4 regions of the Streptosporangium sp. NPDC050284 genome follow, and region 1 is predicted to be linked to each of the others. Evidence: predicted binding sites of a transcription regulator. Region 1 holds the regulator's gene; each other region holds the start of a gene.
The links. The regulator HrcA, encoded in region 1, represses chaperone genes, less so after heat shock. The targets are predictions, from matches to a motif close to TTGGCACTCTCNNNNNGAGAGTGCCAA.
Positions count from the first base shown of each region.

Region 1 (5,169 bases):
GGGGTCACCTGCCGTAGGGTCCCGGCTGTCCCCACTGTCCCATCGACGATGCGGCGGCCTGGCGCTTGCGGGCACCGCTCCGCTTCACCAGCACGACGATCGTCACGACGATGGCGAGCAGGATCCCGATGCCGGGGATCAAGAACAGGGCGGCCACCCCGCCCACCAGCGAGTCGGCGGACAACTCCCTGCCCACGCCGAAGGTCGTGCCGTCGGCGGGGTCGGCGGAGCACTGGACCTGGTAGTCGCCCGCCTGGTCCACGCCGACCCGCAGGCCCATCTCCCAGGTGACGCCGTCGGATCCCGCGACGGTCTGCTGGACGTCCGGCTTCTGCAGGCGAGGCGTGCTCGTACCGCCGGTGAGCGTGCACTCGAACTTGGTGGGCCCGCCGGTGGCGACGTAGATCGCCGGCTTGTCCGCCGGGTCGAGCGCGACCGTCGCGGTCTCGCCGGGGGCGAACGTCCGCGTCGGGGCCGCGTCGGTGACCGCGCCGAGGATGCCACCGGCGAAGCCGCCGATGCCGACGATGATGCTGACCAGGGCGAGCAGCCAGACTCCGACGATCCACCCGATACCAGGCTTGATCTTTCCGCTGGGCGGTGGTCCCTGCGGGGCGCCGTAACCGGGAGGCGCGTAACCGTACGAGGGGGGCTGCTGGCCGTACTGCTGGCCGTACTGCTGGCCGGACGGCTGCTGGCCGTACTGCTGGCCGGGCTGCTGCTGGCCGTACTGCTGGCCATACGGCTGCTGAGGGCCGCCGTGACCGGGGCCGCGGGAGGCGTCGCCCGGATAAGAACCGAAATCGTTGGACATGTGCAAATTGTGGTGGGTACTGCTTGGATCGCGATAGCAGTTGACTTGACAAAGGCTTGCCGTCATCATTCACCGCTTTCGCTTATCGCGCCTTCCGTGCGGGGGCCGTACACTTGGCACTCGGGAACACAGAGTGCCAAGCCTCGTGTTTCCCTCTGAACGCAGGCAGGGAGGTGACCACGTTGGTCGACGACCGCAAGCTCGCCGTGCTCCGCGCCATCGTCGAGGACTACGTGTCCACCAACGAACCGGTGGGGTCGAAGGCTCTCGCGGACCGGCACAACCTGGGGGTGTCCCCGGCGACGATCCGTAACGACATGGCGATGCTGGAGGAGCAGGGCTACATCGCCCAACCCCACACCAGCGCCGGCCGGGTGCCCACCGACAAGGGCTACCGGCTCTTCGTCGACAGGCTCTCGCAGGTGAAACCCCTGTCGAGCGCGGAACGCAAGGCCATCGAGAGTTTCCTCGCGGGCGCCGTGGACATCGACGACGTCGTCATGCGGACGGTGCGGCTGCTGGCCCAGCTCACCCGGCAGGTCGCCGTGGTGCAGTATCCGACGCTGACCCACTCGACGGTCAGGCACGTCGAGCTGGTGCCGCTGAGCGAGCGCCGGCTGATGTTCGTGCTGATCACCAACACCGGCAGGGTCGAGCAGCGCGTGATCGAGGTGCCCGACGTCATCGACGAGCAGCGCGTGGCACACCTGCGCGCGATGCTCAACGCCTCCCTCGACGGATGCGGGCTCACCAGCGTTCCCGACAGGGTCGCCGATCTGCCGGAACGGTTGCCCGCGGAGGATCGGCCGCTCGCGGCCACTATCCTGTCCGTACTGCTTGAGTCCCTGGTGGACAGGCATGATGAGAAGATCGTTTTTGCCGGGGCCGCCAACCTCGCGGGAGCCGACTTCACCGTCGGGCTCCGCGACGTGCTGGAGGCCCTGGAAGAGCAGGTCGTGCTCATGCGACTGCTCGGTGAGACCTCGGACCTTTCCGCGCTGACCGTGCGGATCGGCTCGGAGAACCCCTACACCGGACTCCAGGGCACATCCATCGTCGCCGCTGGATACGGTTCCGGGGACAAGCAACTCGCCCGGCTCGGTGTGCTGGGCCCGACGCGAATGGACTACCCGGTCACGATGGGCGCGGTGCGCGCGGTGGCACGCTACGTCAGCCAGATTCTGGCTGCATCATAAGAGGTCAACGAAAAGTGGCTAAGAGCGACTACTACGGCACCCTCGGGGTGCGCCGTGACGCCAGTGCGGAAGAGATCAAGAAGGCGTACCGCCGCCTGGCACGCGAGTTGCATCCCGACGTCAACCCCGATCCTGAGACTCAGGAGCGCTTCAAGGAGATCACGCAGGCCTACGAGGTCCTGTCCGACTCCGGCAAGCGGCAGATGTACGACATGGGTGCCGACCCGTTCGCCGCGGGCGGCGGTGCGGGCGCCGGAGGCTTCGGCGCCGGCTTCCCGTTCAGCGACATCATGGACGCCTTCTTCGGCGCGGCCGGTGGAGGCGGTGGCCGAGGCCCCCGCTCCCGTGCCCGCCGCGGGCGCAACGCGACCATCAGGGTCGAGCTCGACCTGCGCGAGTCGGGCTTCGGCACCACCCGCGAGCTGGTCGTCGACACCGCCGTGGTCTGTGAGGTCTGCACGGGCTCAGGGGCCGCGGCCGGCACCCACCCCGACACCTGTGACATGTGTCATGGCCGGGGAGAGGTGTCCCAGGTCACCCGGTCCTTCCTCGGCCAGGTCATGACCTCCCGCCCCTGCCCCCAGTGCGGCGGCTTCGGATCGATCATCCGCAACCCCTGCCAGGAGTGCTCGGGTGACGGCCGGGTCCGCACCCGGCGGACCATCAAGGTCCGCATCCCGGCCGGCGTCGAGGACGGCACCCACATCCAGCTCGCCGGCGAAGGCGAGATCGGCCCGGGCGGGGGTCCGCCCGGAGACCTGTTCCTGGAGATCGTCGAGCGTCCCCACGAGATCTTCGAGAGGCGCGGCGACGACCTGCACTGCACCGTGCAGATCCCGATGACCGCGGCCGCGCTCGGCACCATCCTGACCATGGAGACGCTCGACGGCGCCGAGGAGCTCGACATCCGTCCCGGCACGCAGTCCGGGCAGACGATTCCCCTCTACGGGCGGGGCGTGCAACGGCTGAACGAGACGGGCCGAGGCGACCTGCTGATCCATGTGAACGTGGAGACCCCCGCCCGCCTCGACGCGGAGCAGGAGGCGCTCCTGAAGGAGCTCGCCAGGCTCCGCGGTGAGGAGCGCCCGCCCGGTAAGTTCGCCCCCGGGCAGCAGAGCTTCTTCTCCCGCCTGCGGGACGCTTTCAATGGCCGCTGACCAGGGTTCAACGGCCGCCGCTCCGCTCCGCTCCCGGTCGCGTCGTCACGGTCCGGCCCGCACCCTGCCCGGTCGTGTCTTCGCGGCAGGCTCCCGGCCGGGGCGTCGGGTCCGTCCCGAGGCCTCATCCCGGTCACGTTGTCGGGGACACCTCGGCGCGGTCCGCCCAGACGGCCCATGACCGTTCCGGTCTTCCTGGCGGACCCGGCCGACCTGGCCAGGCCGGAGTTCGTCTTCGGCGGTCCCGAAGGACGCCACGCGGCGGCCGTACGGCGGCTGCGGGCGGGTGAGCGGCTCGACCTGACCGACGGGGCGGGCTCCGTCGCCGAGTGTGTGGTGACCGAGGCGAGCAGAGACTCGCTCCGGGTCGAGGTGCTGCGCCGCCACGAGGTGCCCGTGCCGTCGCCGCGCCTGGTCGTGGTCCAGGGCCTGCCCAAGGGCGACCGGGGCGAGCTGGCCGTGGAGATGATGACCGAGGCGGGGGTCGACGTGATCGTCCCCTGGGCCGCGGCGAGGTGCGTCACCCAGTGGAAGGGCGAGCGGGCGGCCAAGGCGCTGGCCCGCTGGCGCTCCACGGCGCGCGAGGCGGGCAAGCAGTCGCGCCGCTTTCACCTGCCGGAGGTGACGGAGCTCGCGTCCACCGCGAAGGTGGCCGGCCTGCTTTCGGCGGCGGCGTTGGGCGTCGTGCTGCACGAGGAGGCCGCCTCTCCGCTGTCCGGCCTGCCTCTCCCCGCGGGGGGCGACATCGTCGTGGTGGTCGGACCCGAGGGCGGGGTGTCGGCGGAGGAGATCGCCGCGTTCCGCGAGGCCAAGGCGGTGCCTGCGCTGCTCGGGCCGACGGTGCTGCGCACCTCGACGGCCGGGGTCGTCGCGGCGGCGGTGCTCCAGACGCGCAGTGGCCGCTGGTAGGGCGCCCCTGCCGGCGCGCGGTCGACCCCACGGCGGCCACGGGTCCCGGGGGATCCGCGCCGTGAGGTCTCGGGAGCCGTGAGACAAAGAACCGGTCAGGGCTCGCCGTGACCGGTTACCGCGCTAGTTCTGGATGGGGGCCGGAGCCAAAGTGTTCGCCTCCGTCGGCATGGGGGGCGACACGTCGCCCGAGGGGGCGCACTCGTCGGGCGAGCACGGGCTCTCCGAGGGGGCCGGTGGCCTCGATCGCGACGGCGTCGGGGTCGCCTCGATCTCCTCGCACTTGCTGATGATTCCGCTGGGCTCGACGTCAGGGCTGTCGGGGGGAGTGGGGCAGGTGGGCGTCGGCGTCGGTGCCGGCCGGGGCGTCGGCGCGGAGCCGGTCCTGGACGGCCGGGTGCTGGAGGCCGCGCTCCTGGACGGTGTGGGCGTCGGCGGGAGCATGGTGGCGTCGGGGTCGCCCGACCTGCCGAGAGTGGGAAGCGGGGCGTGGGCGGACGGTGGCTGCGAGGAGGCCGCAGGGGGGCGAGAGGTGGCGGACCCGTCGACGGGAGGAGTCGACTCGGCGTATTTGACCCCTTCGGTGCTCACTTGGGGGATCACCTGTTCGCGGAACTGGGGAACCACCATGACGACGGTCGCCGCGACGAGGACCGCACCGGCGACGGAGGCTCCGGCACGCCACCACATCAGCCCGCGGAGCCCCCGCCGCTCGATGCGGCCGCGGATTATCTCCAGCCCGTCCGGGGAGGGAACGACCGAGTTCGCCTCCGCGCTGAGCGCGCGGCGAAGCAGCTCGCCGTACTCATCCGGGGAGTCGGTCATGACAGTTGCTCCAGTGAGGTTCGTAGGGCGGCCATGCCACGAGCCGTGTGGCTCTTGACCGCGCCTTTGCTGATGCCCATCGCGTGGGCGATCTGCGCCTCGGACAGGTCTCCGTAGTAACGCAGGACCAGGGCCTCCCGCTGGCGTGCGGGCAACCCGCGCAGCGCTTCGATGACGGCGGAACGCTCGAACTCGCCGATCGCGCCGTTCTCGGCGCTCGGCGCGTCGGGCATGCCCTTGGGCGCGTACTTCTCGACGACCGCCCGAT
Region 1 is NZ_JBITIZ010000012.1:117,175-122,343, forward strand. Features, by position in the region: gene ACIBH4_RS26825 (hypothetical protein) at 5-814, opposite strand; gene hrcA (heat-inducible transcriptional repressor HrcA) at 997-2,010, shown strand; gene dnaJ (molecular chaperone DnaJ) at 2,025-3,167, shown strand; gene ACIBH4_RS26840 (16S rRNA (uracil(1498)-N(3))-methyltransferase) at 3,345-4,076, shown strand; gene ACIBH4_RS26845 (hypothetical protein) at 4,200-4,901, opposite strand; gene ACIBH4_RS26850 (SigE family RNA polymerase sigma factor) at 4,898-5,169, opposite strand, start outside.

Region 2 (5,169 bases), on a different contig from region 1:
CCGGCCGTTTCGGGATCATGGAACCGGTCGACACCAGGCGCGGGGTCGACGCCGTCAGGACCGCGGCCCTGGTGATCGTGCCCGCGCTCGCGGTGGACGTCTCCACCGGCGTACGGCTGGGCAGGGGCGGGGGCTCCTACGACCGGACACTGGCCAGGGTCGGCCCGAACGTGCCGACGGTGGCGCTGCTCCACGAGGGCGAGCTGCTCGGCGGCGCTCGCGACAGTGGTTTCGACGATGCTCTCGACGGCGCTTTCGAGGGTGTGCCCGCCGAGCCCCACGACGTCCCGGTCCGCTACGCCGCGACCCCCTCGGGGATCTTCAGGACCGCCGCCGCAAGGGCGTGACGGCCTTTTCGAATACGACACAATGGTCCCCGGAGTGAGAGAGGGGGCCAGATGGGACTGGACGTCTGGCTGCTTCTCGGTGCCGGGATCGTCATCGCGGCCATCGTCGCGGTGCGCGTCGCCCATCGGAGCGGACTGCCCAGCCTCCTCATCTTCCTCGGCTTCGGGCTGATCGTCGGCGAGACCGGGTTCGGGTTACAGTTCGAGGACCCGCAGCTCGCGCAGCAGATAGGCATGATCGCGCTCGCGATCATCCTGGCCGAGGGCGGCCTGACCACCACCTGGAGCCACGTCAAAGAGGCCATCCCCACCTCCCTGGTGCTCGCCACCGTCGGCGTGGGGGTGAGCATCGCGGCCGTCGCGGTCCCGGTGCACCTCATCCTCGACATGGACTGGCGGACCGCGTTCCTGCTCGGCGCGATCCTCGCCTCCACCGACGCCGCCGCCGTCTTCTCCGTACTGCGCCGCCTGCCCCTGCCGCCGCGCCTCGCGGGCATCCTGGAGGCCGAGTCCGGCTTCAACGACGCCCCCACGGTGATCGCCGTCATGCTGCTGAGCACCGCCGCCTCTCCCAGCCTGGGGGTGGCGCTGGTCGACGTGCTCTTCGAGCTGGCGGTGGGCGCCGCCGTCGGCCTCGCGGTCGCCCCGCTCGGCGCGTACGCGCTGCGCCGCATCGCGCTGCCCATCTCCGGCTTGTACCCCATCGCGGTGCTCGCGCTCGCGTTCGTCGCCTACGCGGGAGCCGTGCTGCTCCACGGCAGCGGCTTCCTCGCGATCTACCTCGCGACGCTGGTCATGGGCAACTCGCAGATGCCGCACCGCGCGGCCTCGCGGGGCTTCGCCGAGGGCGTGGCCTGGCTCGCGCAGATCGGCCTGTTCGTGATGCTCGGGATGCTGGCCAGCCCTTCCGAGATGCCGTCCTCGATCGTGCCCGGCCTGGTGGCCGGGCTGATCCTGGTCGCGGTGGCCCGCCCCGCGTCGATCATCGTCTCCTCGCTGCTGACCCGGCTGCTCCGCATCGACCGGCTGGGCTGGCGGGAACAGGCGTTCCTGTCGTGGGCCGGGCTGCGCGGCGCGGTGCCCATCGTGCTCGCGACCATCCCGTGGGCGGCCGACTCCGTTCCCGAGGGCACCGCCAAGTTCATGTTCAACGAGGTCTTCGTGATCGTCATCGTCTACACCCTGCTGCAGGGGCCGACGCTGCCGTTCGTGGCGAAACTCCTCAAGCTGACCAGGCCGGAGGAGGCCCGTGACCTGGAGGTCGAGTCGGCGCCGCTGGAGGAGCTCAACGCCGACCTGCTCCAGGTCAAGGTGCCGCCGACGTCCAAGCTGCACGGCGTGGAGATCTTCGAGCTGCGGCTGCCCAGGGACGCCCAGGTGACGTTGATCGTGCGGGAAGGCCGTTCGTTCGTCCCCGCCGACTCCACGAGGATCAGGGTCGACGATCAGCTCCTCGTCGTGGCCACGGCCGCCTGCCGGGACGTGGTCGAGCGCCGGATGCGGGCGATCAGCCGCAGGGGCAAGCTCGCCGGATGGTACGGCGAACAGGGAACTTGATACCCCGATAGACCTGTTGACCAGGGGGTTCGCCTCGAATTCGGTCACATCTGATGGGAATCGGGCTACGGAATGCGAGGACTCCGGCTCGCGTTTAAGCTTGTCAGCTGCATACCATTAGCAGTCGCGCCACTAGAGTGCCAATCGGCGCGGATCACACGAGGAGGAGAGCGTGCCCACCTACCAGTACGCCTGCACTGCCTGTAACCACCAGTTCGAAATCGTCCAGAAGTTCTCCGACGATGCTCTCACCGAGTGCCCGAGCTGCGCGGGCGACCTGCGCAAGGTGTTCTCCGCGGTCGGCATCGTCTTCAAGGGCTCCGGCTTCTACCGGACCGACAGCCGATCGTCGTCGTCGAGCACCGTGGCCTCCGCGAACGGCTCGTCGAGCGCTTCGGGCTCCTCGGACTCGGGCTCCTCGAAGTCCTCCGACTCGTCGAGCTCGTCCGACTCGTCGTCCTCGTCTTCTTCGAGCTCCTCGACCTCGTCGGACTCCAAGCCCGCCAAGGCCGCGAGCAGCACGGCCGCGGCGGCTTCCTGAGCCACCCGCCCGGAGCCGTTCCCCAGCCCTCTTGCCCCCGTCCCCAGCCCTTTCACCCCCTCCCCGCCCTCAACCCCCTCAGCCTCTTCAACCCCCGATGATTACCCGGCGAACTCGGTTATCCACAGGCCGTCATCGGGGGTCCTCAGGGGTCGGTTCGTGGCGCTAGCCTCAGCTTCATGGTCACTCGCGCGGACATCGGGGTCATCGGCGGCTCTGGTTTCTACTCCCTGCTCGACGACGCCACAGAAGTCGAGATCACCACGCCGTACGGCCCGCCCAGCGACGTCGTCACCGTCGGCCGCATCGGAGGGCGTTCGGTCGCCTTCGTGCCCCGCCACGGTCGCGACCACCGCTTCCCACCTCACCGCATCCCCTACCGGGCGAACCTGTGGGCGCTGCGTTCCCTCGGCGTCCGCCAGGTTCTCGCCCCCAGCGCGGTCGGCTCCCTGCGTACCGAGATCGGTCCCGGCGCCCTGGTCGTGCCCGACCAGCTCGTCGACCGCACCATCGGCCGCCCGCAGACCTACTACGACGAGGGCGGTGTCGTCCACGTCTCCTTCGCCGACCCCTACTGTCCTCTGGGCCGTGCGGCGGCCATCTCCACCGCGCGTTCCGCCGAGGGCTGGGAGACCGTCGACGGCGGCACCCTCGTCGTCATCGAGGGTCCGCGCTTCTCGACCCGCGCCGAGTCCCGCTGGTTCAGCGGCAACGGCTGGTCGATCGTCGGCATGACCGGCTTCCCCGAGGCGATCCTCGCCCGCGAGCTCGCCCTCTGCTACACCACGCTCTCCCTCGTCACCGACCACGACGCCGGAGTGGAGGCGGGTGAGGGGGTCACCCACGAGGAGGTCCTCTCCTTCTTCGCCACCAATGTCGGCCGCATGCGCTCCCTCATCGGCGACGTCGTGGCCGCCCTCCCGGAAAAACGCACCTGCCCCTGCCCCAACGTCCTGGACGGCCTCAAGCTCCCCTTCGAGCTCCCCGGCTGACCGTGCCGTGCTGTGCCGTGGCGGCCGGGCCGTAGTCGCGCCGGGCCGCAGCGGCCTGGCCTTGGTCCACCGCCACTCCGCCACTTCGCGGAGCGATCCCACCCATCGCGGGCACCGCGCCGCCCGACTCCCCACTCCTGGAGTCAGCCATGCGCGCTCTGCGCCGCTTCCTCGGCCGTCGTCACCGTCTCATCGCGACCGTCGTCGCCGCTTCGGCGATGGGCTGCGCCATCCTCGCGCTGCGCCAGGACACCGCCTCGGTGACCGTCCTGGTCGCCGCGAGGGATCTGTCCGGAGGCGTGCTGGGGGCGGCCGACCTGATACCGGCTCCACTGAGACCCGGTACGGTCCCCGACGGCGTCCTGAGGCCCGGCACGCCGTTCGCGGGAAAGGTCCTGACGGGTCCCGCGAGGAGAGGAGAGCCGCTGACGGACGTCCGCCTGCTCGGCCCCGGCCTGCTGACCGCCCACGGCCGGGGAACGGTCGCCACCCCCGTACGGGTCGCCGACCCCGAGACCGCGCGCCTGCTCTCGCCGGGTGACGTGGTGGACGTGCTCGCCGCGACCTCGGCGTGGGAGGGCACCGCCCCGGCGACCGTCGTGGCCGAGGACGTCACGGTCCTCGCCACCCCGGCCGGGGAGTCGGAGCGGGGCGCGCTCGTCGTGCTGGCCACCACGCCGGCCCAGGCCACCGAGTTGGCCTCCGCCCAGGCCGGCGGGCGGCTCTCCATCACGATCGGTCCCCGCGCGGGATGAGGTCTCCCGACGGCCCTCCGTCATGATTGACTCACGCGCAGGGGGTCTTCCGACGGTTCCCCATCACGATCGACTCCCGTACAGGGTGAACCTCACGACGGCCGACGAGGGTACGGCGGCCGGGACCTGCCCCGGCCGCCGTACCCGCTCAGGGACGGTCGGTCGTCCCGGTGATCGCCCAGCGCTGGACGATCGCGGTCATCTCGGCCTCGCGCATCTGAGTCTTCAGGCCCTCGACGGTCCGGTCGCAGAGCAGCAGCGGTTCCGGGGTGGGCCAGGTGGCGATGGCGTGGAAGAGGCGGCTGCCGGTGCCGTAGAGCACGGCCCAGCCCGGCCAGGTGACCTGCAGCAGCGCCGCCTCCGCGCGCGCCTGGTGGTCCCAGGTGTAGTGGGGGACGGGGGTGGCGATCAGGCCGTCACGGTGACGCCCGCGAGCGGAGACCCGCCTGTTCGGAAGGCGGCGGATCACGAGATCCCCCATCCCGCGGCCTGCTCCTGGGCCTTCCTCGCGATGCTCTCCTGCCTGTCGGTCTCAGCCTGGAGGGCGTCGAGGGTGTCGGCGTCGACGGTCCGTTCGGCTCCGGCGTGAAACGCGATCGACGAGAAGGGCTCCTCGCGGCTGGCCCACAGCCGTCCGGCGTCACTCAGGATCAGCCGCCAGCCGGGGATGGCCGGTTCGGGGGCGCTGGACCTACCATCGTTCATTGATTGGACCTCCATCCGATCAAGGGCCCGTCCGGACGTTGGTAGCGGTGGACGGGCCCGCTTTGTGGAACGGGCGAGAACACGGAGGGGTGAGCCGTACGGGCCGGGCGGCCGGTACGGAGACGGGGTGAGCGCCGCGCGGCACGGGGTGCGGGCGGTTGTTCGCTTGGGGCGGCGCTCGGGGTTGAAGGGCGGGGGTGTCCGGGTCGGGCGGGTCACGTTCGGGTGTGGTGCGTTCGAGCAGAACGCGTTCCGGTGAGGCACGTTCGGGT
Region 2 is NZ_JBITIZ010000002.1:436,230-441,398, forward strand. Features, by position in the region: gene ACIBH4_RS06345 (5-formyltetrahydrofolate cyclo-ligase) at 1-347, shown strand, start outside; gene ACIBH4_RS06350 (potassium/proton antiporter) at 399-1,904, shown strand; gene ACIBH4_RS06355 (FmdB family zinc ribbon protein) at 2,077-2,445, shown strand; gene ACIBH4_RS06360 (S-methyl-5'-thioadenosine phosphorylase) at 2,625-3,437, shown strand; gene ACIBH4_RS06365 (RcpC/CpaB family pilus assembly protein) at 3,587-4,192, shown strand; gene ACIBH4_RS06370 (hypothetical protein) at 4,341-4,673, opposite strand; gene ACIBH4_RS06375 (hypothetical protein) at 4,658-4,897, opposite strand.
Region 2: the regulator HrcA is predicted to act here: its motif matches at 2,022-2,048, upstream of ACIBH4_RS06355 (FmdB family zinc ribbon protein).

Region 3 (5,169 bases), on a different contig from region 1:
TTTGGGCGGCGAGGGCCGGGTGGGATTTCCGGCGAGGGCCGGGCGGGATTTTTCGCGAAGGTCGAGTGGGACCGGTGAGGGCTGAGCGGGGCCGGTGAGGGCCCGGAGCGGCCCTCGGCGGAGAACCGAGATCAGTCCTTGTCGCCCCTGGTGGGGCGGAGCAACGCCTCGGCCAGGGCGAGCATGGTCTCCTCCAGGGTGCCCAGGCGGCGGGTGAGGTCGGCGTGCGCGGGCTCCACGGTCTCGCTCAGGGCCTCGGAGAGCTCGTCGCGGTCGGGCAGGGCGCGGAGCGTCTCGGCGAGAGGAGAGAGCGCCGCCTCCGCCCTGATGACGCGCTCGTCCAGGGAGTCGAAGCGCTCGCGCTGCTCGGCGGTCTGAACGCCGATGAGCGCGCCGACGCCGAGCACGGCCGGCAGGTCCTCCAGGCGCTCGTCCAGGCTCTCCAGGCGCTCTGCGGACTTCTCCGCACGCCCGTCCAGCGTGGACAGCCGGGAGTCGATGACGTCCATCCGGCAGGTGAGGCGCCCTTCGATGTCGTCGAGGCGCTCGTCGAGGGTGTCGAAGCGGCCACCGGCCGTCATGCGATGACCGTCCAGCCTGTCGATGCGGCTCTCGACGGCGGCGGCGCGCTCGTCGATCCTCGGCGCGACCAGGTCGACCCTGGCGCCCACCTGCTCGACCCTTCCGCTCACCAGGTCGACCTTGCCGTTCACCTGCTCGACGGCGGCGAGCATCCGGTCGGTGGCCGTGCCGACGGCCTGCTGGACGCTCGCCACCAGGTCGAGCATCCCCGCCTCGACGCGCCCGGTGCGCTGGGAGAGGTCGGCCACGGCCCTGTCGAGGCGGCTGAACCGGTGCGCCGCGATGCCCATGTCGGCCTGGAGCCTGCCCAGGTGCTCGGCCAGTTGCCCCACCTGCTCGTCGAGGCCCTGGGTGCCGTCGGAGATCGCCCGCAGGCGGGTGATCGCCTCGTCCATGCCCTCGCCCACGGAACCGAGGTCGGTCCACAGGCTCGGCAGCTCGCCCAGGGGGCTGACCCGGTCGCGGACGGTGTCGACGCGGCGGCCGAGGGAGTCGACCCGCTCGCCGACGGCGTCGACGTGGTCGCGTATCGCCTCGACGTGCTGGGCCAGGCCCTCGGCCCAGGAGGGCGGGCGGGCGGCGATGTCGTCCAGCCGGCCGTGGACGGACTCCAGCGTGCCGTTCAGCCCGCCGATCTCGCGCTCCCTGACCTCGCGCAGCACCCACTCCATGCCCTCCAGGCGCCGCCGGATCTCGTCGAGCACGGCCCCCTGGGTGCGCTGCTCGTAGACGTGGTCCTGTGCCGCGCGGGCGAGAAGCTCGCGCATCCGGTCGGAGATGGCGGTCTGGCCGCCTGCCTGGAGCAGGGTGTGGTCGGAGTGATCCACCGAGAGCTCCTTCGCTCGCCGACGCTCAGCCGCGCGGTTGGATTTGATGGGATTTGCTGATGAACGAGAGGGAAACGCAGGCGAGAGAGAACTCCCGCCCGGCAACCTTAGCCCCTGGATCAGGGTTTTCTGGCAGCGAGAATAAAAGAAAGGAATTGCCGGTTGGCTGGAAGAATTGACTATTTTGGCTGGTCAGATGGTGATGATCCGTCGGTCAGTCGGGGGTGCACAGGAAGGCGAACGGCCGGTCACCGATTCGGGTGAGAATGACCACCGCGGATTCCCCGCCGGAAAGTCGGAGGTCTTTCCTGAGGCGGTCGACGTCCACCGCGGAGCCACGCTTCTTGATCGTCACATTGCCGGCGCCGCGCTCGCGGAGAGCCGCCCGCAGCCGCTTGAGCGAGAACGGCAGCGTCTCGTGGACCTCGTACCGCGACGCCCACGGCGTCGGCGTCGCGGTGTCACCGGTGATGTAGGCGATCTGCGGGTCGAGCAGATGCCCGCCGACCGACGCGGCGATCTCCGCGACCAGGTGGGCGCGGATCGCCGCGCCGTCGGGCTCGTAGATGTAGCGCCCGGCGGGGCCGGTGGCGGGATCACCGAGGGCGGGGTCGGGTGTCATCGTGGCCCCCGACGGCAGGATCGTGGCCCTGCGCGCCGTCTCGCCCGCCAGCGCACCGCACCAGATCACGGCCTCCTTGACGTCGCCCCTGTACGAGACCCACTCGGCCTCCGCGCCCTCGGGGACGAACTCGTACGGGATCCCGGGGGCGACCTTCAGGCAGGCCGCCTCGGCTCCGGCCACCATCTCCAGCACGGCGGGCCAGGGCGGTGAGTACCCCATCGGGTCGAAGGTCCGACCCCGCGCGCCGCGGCGCGCGGGGTCGGCGAACAGGACGTCGAAGGCGGCCGGGTCCAGGGTGGAGGCGTCGGCGGCGCGGACCGAGACCCGGTCGCCGAAGCCCAGGGCATCGGCGTTGGCCTGGGCGATCGCGGCGGTGAGCGGGTCGGCGTCGACGGCCTCGACGGAGCACCCGGCCCTGGCCAGGGCGAGGAGGTCGCCGCCGATGCCGCAGCAGACGTCGGCGACCCGCGAGCCGGCGGGGAGGCGCCGCGCCCTGTGGTCGGCGACCTCGCGGCGGGTGGCCTGCTCCAGGCCGGTCCGGGTGAAGTACATGAGATCGGCGTCGGCGCCGAACTTCTCCCGCGCGCGCAGCCTGAGCGTCGCCTGGGTGAGCGCCGCGGAGGTCAGGTCCGCGTCGTAGATCTTCCTTAACCTCGTCACCGCCGTCATCGGGTCGTCGGCGGCGGTCTCGGCCGCGGCGCCCAGGGCCTCCTGGCCGCGCTGGGTGAGGAGTTCCCGGAATGCGTCGAGATTCACATCAGCCGACGCTACCGCCTTGACCGTAGGGCTTCGCCGAAGGGCTTCCACCTGGTTTGACGTTCGCGTGAAGCGGAGAAGGGGTGCTTCGTGTTGACTGTCAAGGCCACCTTGCATACTGTTCCGTATTGGCACTCTCCCGGTGAGAGTGCCAAATACATGCGACGAGGCAGGTCTGACACCCGCGACGGCAGACCGCTGGTCGCCTCTTCTAGATCATTCATATCTGAAGGGGAGGTCCGACGTGACGACCGCCACCAAGGTTCCCGTTAAGCCGCTCGGCGACCGCATTGTGGTCCAGCCGCTTGAGGCCGAGCAGACCACCGCTTCCGGTCTGGTCATCCCGGACACCGCCAAGGAGAAGCCGCAGGAGGGCAAGGTCCTCGCGGTGGGTCCCGGCAACTGGGACGACGAGGGCGAGAAGCGGATTCCGCTCGACGTCAAGGAGGGCGACGTGGTCCTCTACAGCAAGTACGGCGGCACCGAGGTGAAGTACAACGGCGAGGAGTATCTCGTGCTCTCCGCCCGTGACGTGCTCGCCATCATCGAGAAGTAGTTCTCGCTTCACAAAGATGACGTATCGAGCCCCGGGTCGCATGAGCGCCCGGGGCTTTGATGCGCCGACGTACTTATAGAGAGGATTGTCATGCCGAAGACCCTGTCGTTCGAGGAGGACGCGCGCCGAGCTCTCGAGCGCGGCGTGAACGCTCTCGCGGACGCGGTCAAGGTGACGCTGGGCCCGCGCGGCCGCAACGTCGTCATCGACAAGAAGTTCGGTGCGCCCACCATCACCAACGACGGTGTCACCATCGCCCGCGAGGTCGAGCTGGAGACGCCGTACGAGAACCTGGGCGCCCAGCTGGCCAAGGAAGTGGCGACCAAGACCAACGACGTCGCCGGTGACGGCACCACCACCGCGACGGTCCTGGCCCAGGCCATGGTCCGCGAGGGTCTGCGCAACGTGGCCGCCGGAGCGCAGCCGCTCTCCCTCAAGCGCGGCATCGACATCGCGGCCAGGACCGTGAGCGACCGGCTGATCGAGTCGGCCCGCCCGGTCGAGGACAAGAAGGAGATCGCGAATGTGGCGACGATCTCCGCGCAGGACGCCAAGATCGGTGAGCTGATCGCCGAGGCGTTCGACAAGGTGGGCAAGGACGGTGTCATCACCGTTGAAGAGTCCAACAGCATGGGCCTGGAGCTCGAGTTCACCGAGGGTCTCCAGTTCGACAAGGGTTACCTGTCGCCCTACATGGTGACCGACCAGGAGCGCATGGAGGCGATCCTGGAGGACCCCTACATCCTGATCACCCAGGGCAAGATCGCCTCTGTCGCGGACTTCCTGCCGCTGCTCGAGAAGATCGCGCAGACGAAGAAGGCCCTGCTGGTCATCGCCGAGGACGTCGAGGGCGAGGCCCTCGCGGTTCTCGTCACGAACAAGATCCGTGGCACCTTCACCTCCGTCGCCGTCAAGGCGCCGGGCTTCGGCGACCGCCGCAAGGCCATGCTGCAGGACATCGCCATCCTCACCGGTGGTCAGGTCGTCAGCGAGGAGATCGGCCTCAAGCTGGAGCACGTCGGCCTGGAGGTGCTGGGCACCGCCCGGCGCGTCGTCATCACCAAGGACTCCACCACCGTCGTCGACGGTGCCGGTGAGGCCGCGGCGATCGCCGACCGCGTCAAGGAGATCAAGCTCGCCATCGAGCAGTCCGACTCCGACTGGGACCGCGAGAAGCTCCAGGAGCGCCTCGCCAAGCTCTCCGGCGGCGTCTGCGTGCTCAAGGTCGGCGCGGCCACCGAGGTGGAGCTGAAGGAGAAGAAGCACCGCCTGGAGGACGCCATCTCGGCGACGCGTGCGGCGATCGAGGAGGGCATCGTCTCCGGCGGTGGCTCCGCGCTCATCCACGTCTCCAAGGTCCTCGACGACCTGGGCCTGACCGGTGACGAGGCGACCGGTGTCTCCATCGTCCGCAAGGCTCTCGTCGAGCCGGCCCGCTGGATCGCGGAGAACGCCGGCCTTGAGGGCTACGTCGTGACGGCGAAGGTCACCGAGCTGTCCGTCGGCCAGGGCTTCAACGCCGCCACCGGCGAGTACGGCGACCTGATCGCCCAGGGCGTCATCGACCCGGTCAAGGTCACCCGCTCGGCCGTCCAGAACGCCGCCTCCATCGCCGGCATGCTGCTGACGACCGAGGCCCTCGTGGTGGACAAGCCCGAGGAGGAGGCTCCGGCCGCCGGCCAGGGGCACGGCCACGGTCACGGTCACTGATTCCTCAGCGGTTCCGCACGGCTCGCGTCTCGAAGGAGGCGCGAGCCGTTCGCGTTTCGCGGTAAACCGAAAACGATCTCAAGCGTCATGTCGGGCGGAAGACCAAACGCGGT
Region 3 is NZ_JBITIZ010000003.1:302,153-307,321, reverse strand. Features, by position in the region: gene ACIBH4_RS08960 (hypothetical protein) at 132-1,409, opposite strand; gene ACIBH4_RS08955 (class I SAM-dependent methyltransferase) at 1,624-2,790, opposite strand; gene groES (co-chaperone GroES) at 3,035-3,346, shown strand; gene groL (chaperonin GroEL) at 3,437-5,056, shown strand.
Region 3: the regulator HrcA is predicted to act here: its motif matches at 2,919-2,945, upstream of groES (co-chaperone GroES).

Region 4 (5,169 bases), on a different contig from region 1:
CCAGGTTCGCCGCCCTGATCCCGAAAGGACTCTTGCCGACCGGGATGACGTCGACGACCCTTCTGGTCCTGGTGCTGATCACCGACACGCTGTCCGCATCCAGGTTGGTCACATAGAGCCAGGTGCCGTCCGGGGAGATCGTGATCCCGAAATGAGCACCCTCGACCGGGATCGTGTCGATGACCTTGTTGGTCTTGGCGTCGATCACCGCCACGCTCTCCGGGATCAGCAGGGTCACGTAGACAAGGGCGTTGTCAGCGGAGACCACGACCCTGGAAGGAGAGCTACCGACGGGGATCGTGGAGACGACCTTGTTGGTCAACGTGCTGATCACCGACACGGTGTCGGAGCCCTGGTTGGCCACGTAGACGTGGAGGCCATTGGGGGCGAACCTGATTCCGAACGGGCTCTTACCGACCGGGATGGTGGCGATGACCTTGTTGGTCAACGTGCTGATCACCGACACGGTGTCGGAGCCCTGGTTGGCCACGTAGACACGGCGATAGGGAATGGCGGTGATTCTGAACGGGTTACGGTCGACCGGGATGGTGGCGATGACCCTGTTGGTCGCCGTGTTGATCACCGATACGGTGTCCTTCCGCACATCGGTCACATAGACACGGGTGCCGCCATAGGAGACGTCGATCCCGATGGGGTTGCCACTGACGGGGATGGTCGCGGTGACCTCTCTGGTCGTCGCGTCGATCACCGACACGGTGGCCGACTGCGAATTGGCCACGTAGACATGCGCGTTGTCGGGAGCGACCGCCACCCCGATGGGGTTTTCGCCGACGGGGATGGCGGCGATCACGTCGTTGGTCGTCGCGTCGATCACCGACACGGTGTCCGACTGCGAGTTGGCCACGTAGACGACGTTGTTCGGCGGCGTGTCCGCCGCGTCCGCGGCCGTCGGCGCCATCAGACCGGCCACGACGACCAGCGCCACCATGGCGGGAAGGACACACGACCGCCACCCGCCCTCAGATGCTTTCCAGTGGTGGTGATACATCGTCATCCTCCGCCGTGCCGTCAAGAACCCCGTTGTCGCAGCAAGCACTTCGTTCTATGACCGCACGGCGTCGCGTTAAGGAAACGACACACCGGCTTGCAATATCGTTTCGCCCGCCTTGTCCACTCATTGCCTGACGACACCGAAGCCGAACGGACGGCATGGAGGTGATCGCGCCCTCTCGGCCCCGCCCGGCCCTTTCGAGGCCCCTTCTCGCCCGCGACTCCGCACTCCGGGCCGCCGGATCGAACTCCGCCTCTCCCTGCCTCTCCGCCGGCGCCCGTCGGGGCGGCCCTCTCAAGGAGGTACGACGACCAATGGCTGATATCACCTCGGGGAAGTACGCATAAAAGAGGCGACCCCGAGATCTCGGGGTCGCCTCTTTTATGCGAAAGCGGCTGGACTCAGAAGTCCATGTCGCCGCCGCCGGGCATGGCGGGGGCGGCTCCGGCCTTCTCGGGCTTCTCGGCGATGACGGCCTCGGTGGTGAGGAACAGCGCCGCGATGGACGCCGCGTTCTGCAGCGCGGAACGCGTCACCTTGGCCGGGTCGATGATGCCCGTCTCGAACAGGTTGACGTACTCGCCGGTGGCGGCGTTGAGGCCCTCACCCGCGGGAAGGTTGCGTACCTTCTCCACGACGACGCCGCCCTCAAGGCCGGCGTTCACCGCGATCTGCTTCAGCGGCTCCTCCAGAGCCTTCTTCACGATCGCGGCACCGGTGGCCTCGTCGCCGAAGAGCTCCAGCTTGTCGAACGCCTTCGCGCCGGCCTGCAGCAGCGCCACGCCACCGCCGGGGACGATGCCCTCCTCGACGGCCGCCTTCGCGTTGCGAACGGCGTCCTCGATGCGGTGCTTGCGCTCCTTGAGCTCGACCTCGGTCGCGGCACCGGCCTTGATGACGGCCACGCCGCCGGCCAGCTTGGCCAGACGCTCCTGGAGCTTCTCGCGGTCGTAGTCGGAGTCGGTGTTGTCGATCTCGGCGCGGATCTGGTTGACCCGACCGGCGATCTGCTCGGCGTCACCGGCGCCGTCGACGATGGTGGTCTCGTCCTTGGTGACGATGACCTGACGGGCGCGACCGAGCTGGTCCAGGGTGGTGGACTCCAGCTTCAGGCCGAGGTCCTCGCTGATGACCTGGGCACCGGTCAGGATGCCGATGTCGCCCAGCATCGCCTTGCGACGGTCACCGAAGCCGGGCGCCTTGACCGCGACCGAGCGGAACAGGCCACGGATCTTGTTCACGACCAGGGTGGCCAGGGCCTCGCCCTCGACGTCCTCGGCGATGATCAGCAGCGGCTTGCCGGCCTGCACGACCTTGTCGAGAACCGGGAGCAGGTCCTTGTTGGCGGACACCTTGGAGTTGACGACGAGGATGTACGGGTCGTCGAGGACGGCCTCCATACGCTCCGGGTCGGTGACGAAGTACATCGAGGTGAGGCCCTTGTCGAAGCGCATGCCCTCGGTGAGCTCAAGCTCGAGACCGAAGGTGTTGCTCTCCTCGACGGTGATGACGCCTTCCTTGCCGACCTTGTCCATCGCCTCGGCGATCATCTCGCCGATCTGCGGGTCGCCCGCGGAGATGGACGCCGTGGAGGCGATCTGCGCCTTCGTCTCCACGTCCTTGGCGAGCTTGGACAGCTCCTCCGACACGCGCTCGACGGCGGCCTCGATGCCCTTCTTCAGGGACATCGGGTTGGCGCCGGCGGCGACGTTGCGAAGACCCTCGCGTACGAGAGCCTGGGCGAGCACGGTGGCGGTGGTGGTGCCGTCACCCGCGACGTCGTCGGTCTTCTTCGCGACCTCCTTGACGAGCTCGGCCCCGATCTTCTCCCACGGGTCTTCGAGCTCGATCTCCTTGGCGATGGAGACACCATCGTTGGTGATGGTGGGGGCGCCCCACTTCTTCTCCAGCACGACGTTACGGCCCTTGGGGCCGAGGGTCACCTTGACGGCGTCCGCGAGCTGGTTCATGCCGCGCTCGAGACCGCGCCGGGCGTCCTCGTTAAACGCGATCATCTTGGCTGCCATACGGCTAACCTCCCAGAGAAAGGGTGGCTTACACCGGACCGAGCCGACGCCCGCGACGGCATGTGGGCCCACGACTCCGTTCGGCGGGCCCCATCGCCTCGATCCAGGATTGGCACTCTCTATGCGTGAGTGCCAAGAATCTGTTTAGCACTCTACCCCGACGAGTGCAAGCCGCGTCCCGTTGACCTGGGCCGCGCGTGGGACGATCTTCGGCTTCTCGTCATGTCCGCGAAGATCCCGCGTCACGTCGGCGTACGCGATGCGTCATCATCGGCGCCTTTGGCGCCTTTGGGATCACCGGCGTCATTGCCGTCGTCGGCGCATGCCCGAACGACACGAACGCCCGGCTCGCCGGATGAGGGCGAGCCGGGCCTGGGCGGTGGGGGTTCAGCGGACCGCGACACCTCGGGACCCGCCGGCTCCTCCCTGCGAATTCATGAAACGGCCGCGTCAGACCGCCCGGACGGATTCCGCCTGGGGGCCCTTCTGCCCCTGGGTGATCTCGAACTCGACCCGCTGTCCCTGCTCCAGGGCGCGGTAGCCATCCATCATGATCGCGGAGTAATGGACGAACACATCCTTACCACCGTCTACCGCGATGAAGCCGTAGCCCTTGTCCGCGTTGAACCATTTGACGGTGCCCTGCGCCACTTGCGACTCCTCTTACTGGTCTTAAAGGACGACGCCCATTCCTCTCGCGAAGTCCCCAATCTCCGGGGCGGACTTCGCCACGTCGATCGTTCCGACCATACCTGTGGGAAGCGGTCGGGCAACAGAGTCAAGCACCAAACTACCTCTTTACGAGAGCTTTTATCACGAGGAGAAAGTTTCATCATCACTACTAGTTAGTCAGGGGTTACATTATTCGTCCACGCGACAAATATGAGCTTCTGTCATAAAACACGGCACCCGCCCGGCCGGAGCCGGGCGGGTGCCGTGGATTCGCGGGTGCCGCCGGGGATGACGCGGTGCGACGCGAGGCGGTCAGGGCCGCGTCAGGGCGGAGGAGTCAGCCTCCGGCCACCGCCGGGATGATGGAGATCTGAGCGCCCGAGGGTGTGGCCGTGTCGAGGTTGTCGGCAAAACGGACATCCTCATCTCCCACATAGACATTGACAAAACGTCGGATCTTTCCCGATTCATCGAGAATCCGGGCACCGATCCCCGGGAAGTCCGCGTCGAGCTTCTGCAGAACATCGCGCAGGGTCTCCCCCTCTCCGTTCACCTCGGCGGCGCCATCGGTGTAAGTCCGGAGAATCGTCGGAATCCGCACAGAAACGCTCATAATTCAGTACCTTTCACGATTTCTAGGCGATAGCCGCACGGAATGCGTCAAGAGAAGGCCGAATCACCGCGGTCGGGCGTGCCTCCCCGGCCACCGCGTCAAGGGTCTTGAGACCGTCACCGGTGTTGAGGACCACGGTCTCCGCGTCGGGGTCGAGCGTGCCCGAGGCGACCAGTTTGCGCAGCACCCCGACGACGACGCCTCCCGCGGTCTCGGCGAAGATGCCCTCGGTCCTGGCCAGCAGCCGGATCGCGTCGACGATCTCGGCGTCGGTGACGTCCTCGACCGCGCCACCGGTGCGGCGGGCGATGTCCAGGACGTACGGGCCGTCGGCCGGGTTGCCGATCGCGAGCGACTTGGCGATCGTGTCCGGCTTGACCGGGCGGATCACGTCGTGGCCCGCCTTGTAGGCGGCGGAGACCGGGGAGCACCCCTCGGCCTGGGCCGCGAAGATCTTGTAGGGCTTGTCCTCGACCAGGCCGAGCGCGATCAGCTCCTTGAAGCCCTTGTCGATCTTCGTGAGCTGCGAGCCTGACGCGACCGGGATGACGATCTGGTCGGGGACGCGCCAGCCGAGCTGCTCGGCGATCTCGTAGGCGAGCGTCTTGGAGCCCTCCGCGTAGTACGGGCGGAGGTTGACGTTGACGAAGCCCCACTGGTCGCCCAGCTCGTCGCCGATGAGCTCGGAGCAGAAGCGGTTCACGTCGTCGTAGGTGCCCTCGATGCCGATGAGCCTGCCGCCGTACACGGAGGCCATCACGATCTTGGCCTGCTCCAGGTCGGAGGGGATGAACACGCAGGCGTCCAGCCCGGCCCGCGCGGCGGCGGCGGTCACGGCGCCGGCC
Region 4 is NZ_JBITIZ010000002.1:731,337-736,505, forward strand. Features, by position in the region: gene ACIBH4_RS07655 (YncE family protein) at 1-949, opposite strand, end outside; gene groL (chaperonin GroEL) at 1,414-3,039, opposite strand; gene ACIBH4_RS07665 (cold-shock protein) at 3,490-3,690, opposite strand; gene ACIBH4_RS07670 (MoaD/ThiS family protein) at 4,049-4,324, opposite strand; gene thrC (threonine synthase) at 4,347-5,169, opposite strand, start outside.
Region 4: the regulator HrcA is predicted to act here: its motif matches at 3,149-3,175, upstream of groL (chaperonin GroEL).